Regions from separate parts of the Streptomyces sp. NPDC047081 genome, predicted to be linked through region 1. Evidence: predicted binding sites of a transcription regulator. Region 1 holds the regulator's gene; the other holds the start of a gene.
What was found. Region 1 encodes HrcA, which represses chaperone genes, less so after heat shock. Its sites were predicted from a motif close to TTNGCACTCNGNNNNNCNGAGTGCNAA; they were not measured.
Positions count from the first base shown of each region.

Region 2: a site for HrcA is predicted at 2,268-2,294, ahead of groL (chaperonin GroEL). Genes of this name have one in related genera too.

Region 1 is NZ_JBEYUY010000009.1:254,163-259,425, reverse strand. Features, by position in the region: gene ABZ848_RS19740 (nitronate monooxygenase) at 1-269, opposite strand, end outside; gene dnaJ (molecular chaperone DnaJ) at 417-1,553, opposite strand; gene hrcA (heat-inducible transcriptional repressor HrcA) at 1,554-2,570, opposite strand; gene ABZ848_RS19725 (MBL fold metallo-hydrolase) at 2,721-3,452, shown strand; gene ABZ848_RS19720 (DUF3097 domain-containing protein) at 3,484-4,299, shown strand; gene ABZ848_RS19715 (Uma2 family endonuclease) at 4,277-4,855, opposite strand; gene hemW (radical SAM family heme chaperone HemW) at 4,955-5,263, opposite strand, start outside.
Region 2 is NZ_JBEYUY010000011.1:74,757-80,019, forward strand. Features, by position in the region: gene thrC (threonine synthase) at 1-1,203, shown strand, start outside; gene ABZ848_RS22160 (MoaD/ThiS family protein) at 1,200-1,475, shown strand; gene ABZ848_RS22165 (cold-shock protein) at 1,906-2,112, shown strand; gene groL (chaperonin GroEL) at 2,458-4,080, shown strand; gene ABZ848_RS22175 (NADH:flavin oxidoreductase) at 4,248-5,263, shown strand, end outside.

The sequences.
Region 1 (5,263 bases):
GCCAGCTGATGTGTGTAGATCTCCACCGCGCCCGGGTCCGCGTACTCCGGCTGCGGCATGAACAGGTTCACGCCGAAGGGGCGGCTCATCAGCCCCCGGAGCTGCTTGATCTCCTGGTACATACCGTCGGCCGTCTTGTACCCGGCGGCCAGGAACCCCAGCCCGCCGGCCTCGGACACGGCCTGCGCCAGATGCGGCACGGAGACGCCGCCCGCCATGGGGGCCTGCACGATCGGATGCGGGAAGAGATCGGTCAGCGCGGAGGACATGACCGCATGTTGTCACGTCCTCCGAACAAGTCCGAATCGGGCCGCCGCCTTGGCAGGGGCCGACAGTTTCAGCCCGTCCGGCGTTTGAGGACGAGGCCCGTTCAGGGCCGAAGCGGGGGTCTGGGGGCGGCAGCCCCCAGCACCACCTCAGCGACCGTTGAACGCGTCCTTCAGCCTGGAGAACAGCCCCTGCTGCCCCGGCTGGAACTGCCCCTGCGGGCGCTCCTCGCCCCGTAGCTTGGCGAGCTCGCGCAGGAGTCTCTCCTGGTCCGGGTCCAGCTTGTTCGGGGTCTGGACCTCGACGTGGACCACCAGGTCGCCCCGGCCACCGCCGCGCAGATGCGTGACGCCCCGGCCGTGCAGCGGGATCGACTGGCCGGACTGGGTGCCGGGCCGGATGTCGACCTCCTCCAGGCCGTCCAGGGTCTCCAGCGGGACCTTCGTGCCGAGGGCCGCCGCCGTCATCGGGATCGTCACCGTGCAGTGCAGGTCGTCCCCGCGCCGCTGGAACGTGGAGTGCGGCAGCTCGTGGATCTCGACGTACAGATCACCCGCGGGACCGCCGCCCGGCCCGACCTCGCCCTCACCGGCGAGCTGGATCCGCGTGCCGTTGTCCACACCGGCCGGGATTTTCACCGTGAGCGTGCGGCGCGAGCGGATACGGCCGTCGCCGGCGCACTCGGGACACGGCGTCGGAACCACCGTGCCGAAGCCCTGGCACTGCGGGCACGGCCGCGAGGTCATGACCTGGCCCAGGAAGGACCGCGTCACCTGCGACACCTCACCGCGGCCGCGGCACATGTCACAGGTCTGCGCGGAGGTCCCCGGCGCCGCCCCTTCACCGTTGCAGGTGTTGCAGACGATCGCCGTGTCGACCTGGATGTCCTTGGTCGTGCCGAAGGCCGCCTCGTCGAGCTCGACCTCAAGGCGGATCATCGCGTCCTGCCCCCGGCGCGTGCGCGAACGCGGCCCGCGCTGCGACGCCGTACCGAAGAAGGCGTCCATGATGTCCGAGAAGTTCCCGAAGCCACCGGCGCCGAAGCCGCCCGCGCCTGCGCCGCCCGCCTGCGAGAGGGGGTCGCCGCCGAGGTCGTAGACCTGCTTCTTCTGCGGGTCCGAGAGCACCTCGTAAGCGGCGTTGATCTCCTTGAACCGCTCCTGGGTCTTCGGATCCGGGTTGACGTCCGGGTGCAGCTCGCGGGCGAGCCGACGGAACGCCTTCTTGATCTCATCCTGCGACGCGTCGCGGCGCACGCCGAGAACGGCGTAATAGTCCGTGGCCACTTACGACTCCGCCAGGATCTGTCCGACGTACCGTGCCACTGCGCGTACCGCTCCCATCGTTCCCGGGTAATCCATGCGGGTCGGTCCGACCACGCCTAGCTTGGCGACTGCCTCGCCGCCCGAACCGTAGCCGACCGACACCACGGAAGTGGAGTTGAGTCCCTCATACGCGTTCTCATGACCAATACGTACGGTCATGCCCGAATCCCCGGCCTCGCCAAGGAGTTTGAGGAGCACCACCTGCTCCTCCAACGCTTCTAGGACGGGTCGGATGGTGAGGGGAAAGTCATGCGGGAAGCGGGTCAGATTGGCGGTGCCGCCGATCATCAGCCGCTCCTCGTTCTCCTCGACGAGGGTCTCCAGGAGAGTGGAGAGCACCGTCGAGACCGTGCCCCGGTCCTCGACGTCGAAACCCTCCGGGAGGTCCTCCACCAGCCGCGGCACGTCCGAGAAACGGCGTCCCGCGACCCTGCTGTTCAGCCGCGCCCGCAGATCGGCGAGCGAGGTCTCGCCGAAGGGGGCCGGGCAGTCGACCATGCGCTGCTCGACCCGCCCGGTGTCCGTGATCAGCACGAGCATCAGGCGCGCCGGGGCGAGCGAGAGCAGTTCCACGTGCCGCACGGTCGAGCGGGTGAGCGAGGGGTACTGCACGACGGCGACCTGCCGGGTCAGCTGCGCGAGCAGCCGCACGGTCCGCGCCACCACGTCGTCGAGGTCGACGGCGCCCTCGAGGAAGTTCTGGATCGCCCGCCGCTCGGGTGCGGTCATCGGCTTGACACCGGCGAGCTTGTCGACGAACAGCCGGTAGCCCTTGTCGGTCGGGATGCGCCCGGCGCTGGTGTGCGGCTGGGCGATGAACCCCTCGTCCTCCAGGGCGGCCATGTCGTTGCGCACGGTCGCCGGGGACACCCCGAGGTTGTGCCGCTCGGTCAGGGCCTTCGACCCGACCGGCTCCTCGGTCCCCACATAGTCCTGGACGATGGCGCGCAACACCTGAAGCCGTCGTTCACTCAGCATCGCGCACACCTCCAGCTGTCGTCCCCTGAACCCTTCGCCTGGCACTCTGTCCGTCCGAGTGCCAGCCGTTACCGGCCAGTGTACGGCGGTGGGGTACACCCGGGGCAAGGTCGACCTCTGTTGAACGGGTCGTACCGCTAGCGTCGCCGTATGACGGTGACTTGGGAAGAGTTCGGGTGGGAGCGGGTGGCGGGCGGGGTCGGGCGGTGCCGGCTGCCGGGCTGGGACTGTACGACGGGGCTGGTCGTCGGGGACGGCACGGCGCTGGTGATCGACTCGGGGTCGAGCCTGGCGGAGGGCGCGCGGCTGCGTACGGAGGCGTCGGCGCTCGCCGGTCACCCTGTGACCCATCTCGCGCTCACCCACCCCCACTTCGACCATGTCCTCGGGACGGCCGCGTTCGAGGGCGCGGAGGTGTACGGCGCGGTGGGCATCGAGACGGTCCTCGGCACCCGGCACGCGCGCGAGGAGCTGCGGGCGGACGCGGTGTCGCAGGGGCTGGACGCGCACGCGGCGGACGAGGCGACGGCCGCGCTCGTCCCTCCCCCGCATCACGTCTCCGGCGAATGGACCCTGGACCTGGGCGGTGGCCGCCAAGTCCTGCTGGCGAACGTCGGCCCGGGCCACACGGCCCACGACCTCGCCGTCCTCGTCCCCGGCTCCCCGGAGGTGGTCTTCTGCGGCGACCTGGTCGAGGAGTCCGGCGAACCACAGGCGGGCCCGGACGCGGTCCCCTCCCACTGGCCGGCCGCCCTGGACCGCCTGCTGGACCTGGGCGGCGAGGACGCGCTGTACGTACCCGGTCACGGAGCGGTGGTGAACGCGGCGTTCGTACGAGCCCAGCGAGACACCCTCGCGACCCGTTTCGGCGTGTCGCGCTAGGCGGGGGCCCGCTTCTCCTATCGTCATCCGAATGCGCCAGTACTCCGCCGACCTGACCCCTCCCTGGAAGAAGCCGAAGCCCGTCCCCGAGGTCGCGGCGGAGCCCGGTCTGGTGGTGGAGGAGCCCGGCACCGGTTTCTGCGGGGCGGTGATCCGCTGCGAGGCGGGCACGGTGACCCTGGAGGACCGCTTCGGCAAGCACCGCGTGTTCCCGCTGGAGCCGCGGGGCTTCCTGCTGGAGGGCCGGGTGGTGACGCTCGTACGCCCCACCGGTAACGCTCCTGTACGACCCTCCCGTACCGCGTCCGGTTCGGTCGCCGTCCCGGGCGCACGCGCGCGCGTGGCCCGCGCCGGCCGCATCTACGTCGAGGGCCGTCACGACGCGGAACTGGTCGAGAAGGTGTGGGGCGACGACCTGCGCATCGAGGGCGTGGTGGTGGAGTACCTGGAGGGCGTGGACGACCTCCCGTCGATCGTCGCGGAGTTCGCCCCGGGGCCGGACGCGCGGCTGGGTGTCCTGGTGGACCACCTGGTACCAGGCACGAAGGAGTGGCGCATCGCGGAGTCGGTGACCAGCGAACACGCGCTGGTCGTGGGCCACCCGTACATCGACATCTGGGAGGCGGTGAAGCCGTCGTCCCTGGGCATCGAGGCGTGGCCCCGCGTCCCGCACGGGCAGGACTGGAAGACGGGCGTGTGCAAGGCGCTGGGCTGGCCGTCGGACAACACGGGGGCGGTGTGGCAGGCGATCCTGAAGCGGGTGGGGTCTTACAAGGACCTTGAGCCGGAGTTGTTGGGCCGGGTGGAGGAGCTGATCGACTTCGTCACGGGTAGCGGTGGGGCCTGACGTTGGGAAACGTTCCGAACCCGGTGGTGTCCAATTCGAGCCCCAGCTCTTCCAACGGCAGCGGGGCTCCGAACTTGGTGATCTGCTGCCGTTGGTAATCGGCGTCCTCTCCCGTCCCCACAGGCCTTGTCAGCAGCACGCACTGCGCCATGATCGGATCTACGATGAGATAGGCAGGCACCTTGCCAGCGGCGTAGATGGACCGTTTGATGTCGTAGTCACGGTGGACGCTGGTCTTGGAGACAACCTCGACCACCACCGTGATCAGCCCAACCGGGAGCAGTCGTCCCGAAGCCGGCAGCACGTCGGGATCGACGACCACCAGGTCCGGAACGGGTTCGCTGGCTTCCTCAAGAAGGTCGACGTCCTGCGTCTGAAGGGCGTACCAGCGGTCGATCGGAATCTGCCTGCTCAGCAGCATCACGATGACGTTGTGCACCAGATCAGGGCTGGCCATCATCACGATTTCCCCCCGCAGAAGCTCCACCTTGAGTCCGTCGGGCGGCTCAAGGCCCTCAAAGAACTCTGCGACTCCACGTTCGTCCACAGCGGTCATCTCCGTGGCCTCCACATTCGCCGCGTACTGTCGGCGGCAGCCTACGAACCAGGTTAGGGACCGAACCGGCGTTCCGCACCGATTCACCCGCCGGAGTGATCAGTCCACCAGGTCCCGCACCACCGCATCCGCCAGCAACCGTCCCCGCAACGTCAGCACCGCCCGGCCCTCCTCGTACGAGCCCTCCTGCAGCAGCCCGTCCGTGAGCGCCCGGCGTGCGGCCTTCAGGCCCGCCTCCCGCAGGAGCGACAGCGGCACCCCCTCCCGCAGCCTCAGCTCCAGCAGGATCCGCTCCACCCGGCGGTCCTCCTCCGACAGCAGCTCGCGGCCAGCCCCCGGCGACTTCCCCGCCGCCAGCGCCGCCGCGTACGCCCCCGGATGCTTCACGTTCCACCAGCGCACCCCGCC
Region 2 (5,263 bases), on a different contig from region 1:
CACCGCGTACCGCTCGGTCCGGTTTTCGCCTGCGAGGAGTGTTTCGGCCCGCTGGAGATCGCGTACGACTTCTCGGCCTACGACACCGAGGAGCTCCGCAAGCAGATCGAGGCGGGACCCGCGAACATCTGGCGTTACGCGCCGCTGCTGCCCGTTCCGGCCGACGTGGCCGAGAAGCCGAACATCAACCCCGGCTGGACCAAGCTCGTCCAGGCCGACAACCTCGCGCGCGAGTTCGGCGTCGACGCCGGCAAGCTCTTCGTGAAGGACGACTCCGGCAACCCGACGCACTCCTTCAAGGACCGCGTCGTCGCCCAGGCCATCGAGGCCGCGCGCGCCTTCGACTTCACCACCCTCTCCTGCTCCTCCACCGGCAACCTCGCCGGTGCGGTCGGTGCCGCCGCCGCCCGGGCCGGCTTCCGCTCCTGCGTGTTCATCCCGCACGACCTGGAGCAGGGCAAGGTCGTCATGGCCGCGGTCTACGGCGGCGAGCTCGTCGGCATCGAGGGCAACTACGACGACGTGAACCGTTTCTGCTCCGAGCTGATCGGCGACCCGGCCGGCGAGGGCTGGGGCTTCGTCAACGTCAACCTGCGGCCGTACTACGCGGAGGGGTCCAAGACCCTGGCGTACGAGATCTGCGAGCAGCTGGGCTGGAAGCTGCCGGACCAGCTGGTGGTGCCGATCGCCTCCGGTTCGCAGCTGACGAAGATCGACAAGGGGCTGCAGGAGCTGATCAAGCTCGGGCTCGTCGAGGACAGGCCGTACAAGATCTTCGGCGCGCAGGCGGAAGGGTGCTCGCCGGTGTCGGTCGCCTACAAGGCGGGGCACGACGTGGTCCGGCCGCAGAAGCCGAACACCATCGCCAAGTCCCTCGCGATCGGCAACCCGGCGGACGGGCCGTACGTGCTGGACATCGCGCGCCGGACCGGCGGTGCGGTGGAGGACGTGAACGACGAGCAGATCGTCGACGCGATCAAGCTGCTGGCGCGCACCGAGGGCATCTTCGCGGAGACCGCCGGTGGCGTGACCGTGGGCGTCACGCGCAAGCTGATCGAGAACGGCGTACTCGACCCGACCCTCACCACGGTCGTCCTCAACACGGGCGACGGCCTGAAGACCCTCGACGCGGTGGCCGGGACCGGCCTCACCGCCACCATCCGCCCGAACCTGGACTCCTTCCGAGAGGCTGGCCTCGCATGAGCGTCAACGTCCGCATCCCCACCATCCTGCGTACCTACACCGGCGGCCAGGCCGAGGTCTCCGCCGAGGGTGCCACCCTTGCCGAGGTCATCAGCGACCTGGAGAAGAACCACACCGGTATCGCCGCCCGGGTTCTCGACGACCAGGGCAAGCTGCGGCGGTTCGTCAATGTGTACGTGAACGACGACGACGTGCGGTTCGAGCAGGGGCTGGAGACGGCGACCCCGGACGGTGCGGGCGTCTCGATCATCCCGGCCGTCGCCGGAGGCTGATTATTACCGTCGGTAACGGCGGTCACCAAGAGTTCACCGAATTGCCCCCTCCGTGAGAGAAGCGGAGGGGGCAATTCTGCATGGTTGAGCACGGTACAGTTGGGGAACCTGCTGCTTCCCGCATGCCGGACGCATATGAGTACCGGCTCCGGGTGCAACAAGAAGCAGCCAAAGTGTGCAGGTCTTTTGCGGCTTATGTTCCCTTTGTGGGGCCCGACTTGCCCTGAATTCAGGCGAATTCTCACTACATTCCGGACCGGTTCCGTCCAGAATTCTCGTCCGATTGACCTGTTGCAGACGGCAGTTGGACAGATACATTCAGCCGCGGTCGACGCGTTCCGGCGCACGCCCCCAAACCGTGGGGGGTGAGGTCTGACCCGGATCCGCGAAGTGCGGATCTGTGCAAGGGCCAGTAATAGGGGAGTTAGGCATGGCTCAGGGCACCGTCAAGTGGTTCAACGCGGAGAAGGGGTACGGCTTCATCGCGGTCGACGGTGGTGCGGATGTTTTCGTCCACTACAGCGCCATCCAGATGGACGGGTACCGCACCCTGGAAGAGGGCCAGCGGGTCGATTTCGAGATCTCGCAGGGTCAGAAGGGGCCGCAGGCGGACATGGTCCGACTGGCGACCAGCTGAAGCACGCGCCGGGCAGTAACAGCGTCGTTCTTCGTTCTTCTTCGGAGGGCTCGTATCCCATGGGGAGTCATGGGTTACGAGCCCTTCGGCATGCCCGGGGCGCGCGTCAGGGCCCGTCGGGGCCCGTGGGAGACCTGGCCGATCCCCGAGAGCCGCTTGCACTCGCATGGGTCGAGTGCTAATCATTGGCGTTAGCACTCTGAAGGTGAGAGTGACAAAGAAGGACCGGGTCGGTGAGGCCCGCAGGCCGGGTGGGGCAAGGAACCACGAGGTGTGCGAGCCGTCCGTCGCGGGCGCGGGCGCGGTCCGAAGGAATCACCCCCAGTCCTGGAGGGACCACTTCACATGGCCAAGATCATCGCGTTCGACGAGGAGGCGCGGCGCGGCCTCGAGCGCGGCATGAACCAGCTCGCGGACGCCGTGAAGGTGACGCTCGGCCCCAAGGGCCGCAACGTCGTCCTCGAGAAGAAGTGGGGCGCCCCCACGATCACCAACGATGGTGTCTCCATCGCCAAGGAGATCGAGCTCGAGGACCCGTACGAGAAGATCGGCGCCGAGCTGGTCAAGGAAGTCGCCAAGAAGACGGACGACGTCGCCGGTGACGGTACGACCACCGCGACCGTCCTCGCCCAGGCCCTCGTCAAGGAAGGCCTGCGCAACGTAGCCGCCGGCGCCAACCCGATGGCCCTCAAGCGCGGTATCGAGAAGGCCGTCGAGGCCGTCTCCGGTGCCCTGCTCGAGCAGGCGAAGGATGTCGAGACCAAGGAGCAGATCGCTTCGACGGCCTCCATCTCCGCCGCCGACACCCAGATCGGCGAGCTCATCGCCGAGGCGATGGACAAGGTCGGCAAGGAAGGCGTCATCACCGTCGAGGAGTCCCAGACCTTCGGTCTGGAGCTGGAGCTCACCGAGGGTATGCGCTTCGACAAGGGCTACATCTCGGCGTACTTCGCCACCGACATGGAGCGGATGGAGGCGTCGCTCGACGACCCGTACATCCTGATCGCCAACTCCAAGATCGGCTCCGTCAAGGACCTGCTCCCGCTCCTGGAGAAGGTCATGCAGTCGGGCAGGCCGCTGCTGATCATCGCCGAGGACGTCGAGGGCGAGGCCCTGTCGACCCTGGTCGTCAACAAGATCCGCGGCACCTTCAAGTCCGTCGCGGTCAAGGCCCCGGGCTTCGGCGACCGCCGCAAGGCGATGCTGAACGACATCGCCATCCTCACCGGTGGCGAGGTCATCTCCGAGGAGGTCGGTCTCAAGCTCGAGAACACCTCCCTGGACCTCCTGGGCAAGGCCCGCAAGGTCGTCATCACCAAGGACGAGACCACCATCGTCGACGGTGCCGGCTCCTCCGAGCAGGTCGCGGGCCGCGTCAACCAGATCCGCGCCGAGATCGAGAACAGCGACTCGGACTACGACCGCGAGAAGCTCCAGGAGCGCCTGGCGAAGCTCGCCGGTGGCGTCGCCGTCATCAAGGCCGGTGCCGCGACCGAGGTCGAGCTCAAGGAGCGCAAGCACCGCATCGAGGACGCCGTGCGCAACGCCAAGGCGGCCGTCGAGGAGGGCATCGTCGCCGGTGGTGGCGTGGCCCTGCTGCAGGCCTCCCAGGTCTTCGAGAAGCTGGAGCTGGAGGGTGACGAGGCGACCGGCGCGCAGGCCGTGAAGCTCGCCCTTGAGGCCCCGCTGAAGCAGATCGCCGTGAACGCCGGCCTCGAGGGCGGCGTCGTGGTGGAGAAGGTCCGCAACCTCACCCCGGGTCACGGCCTCAACGCCGCGACCGGTGAGTACGTCGACCTGGTCAAGGAAGGCATCATCGACCCGGCGAAGGTGACCCGCTCTGCCCTGCAGAACGCCGCCTCCATCGCCGCGCTCTTCCTCACCACCGAGGCCGTCATCGCCGACAAGCCGGAGAAGGCCGCCGCGCCCGCCGGTGGCGGCATGCCGGGCGGTGACATGGACTTCTGATCGGCCTCCGGCTGATCCGGGTTCCACCGAGGGCGGCACTCCCTGGAAACAGGGGGTGCCGCCCTCGGGCGTGTTCGAGGTCATAGGAGGGTTGCTTAAGCGGGTGCAACAATGCGTGTGCACATACCAGCCGGTCAATAATGCCCCCGAACGAGGAGTCCACCCACGTGACCACCGCGACCTCCCGCGCCGCCGAGATCCTCTCCCGGCCGACGACGATCAACGGCCTCACCGTCCCGAACCGGATCGTGATGGCGCCGATGACCCGGATGTTCTCCCCGGGCGGCGTCCCGGGCGCCGACGTGGCCTCGTACTACTCACGCCGTGCCGCCGCCGGCGTCGGGCTGATCGTCACCGAGGGGACGTACGTCGGCCACGACTCGGCCGGCAACAGCGACCGCGTACCGCGCTTCCACGGTGAGGAGCAGCTCGCGGGCTGGGCCAAGGTCGCCGAGGACGTGCACGCGGCGGGCGGCACGATCGTCCCGCAGCTGTGGCACATCGGCATGGTCCGCGAGCAGGGACAGGCGCCCTACGCCGACGCCCCCGCCGTCGGCCCCTCCGGCCTGGTGACCGCGGGTGCCGAGCCGACCGGCAAGGCGATGACGCAGAAGGACGTGGACGACGTCATCGGCGCGTTCGCCGAGGCCGCTGCGGCCGCGGAGCGCATCGGGTTCGACGGTGTGGAGCTGCACGGCGCCCACGGGTACCTCCTCGACCAGTTCCTGTGGGCGGGCACGAACCGTCGTAAGGACGCGTACGGCGGTGACGCCGTCGGGCGTGTCACCTTCGCGGCGGAGATCGTCGCGGCGGTCCGGGAAGCGGTGTCGGCCGAGTTCCCGGTCATCTTCCGGTACTCGCAGTGGAAGCAGCAGGAGTACAGCGCGCGGCTCGCCGAGACGCCGGAGGAGCTGGAGGCGATCCTCGCGCCGCTGGCCGCCGCGGGTGTCGACGCGTTCCATGCGTCCACGCGGCGGTACTGGCTGCCGGAGTTCGAGGGTTCGGATCTGAACCTGGCCGGGTGGACGAAGAAGCTCACGGGCAAGCCGGTCATCACCGTCGGGTCGGTCGGTCTCGACGGGGACTTCCTCAAGGGGTTCCAGGGTGAAGGGGCGCCGGTCAAGGGGATCGACAACCTTCTCGACCGGTTGGAGGCGGAGGAGTTCGACATGGTCGCGGTCGG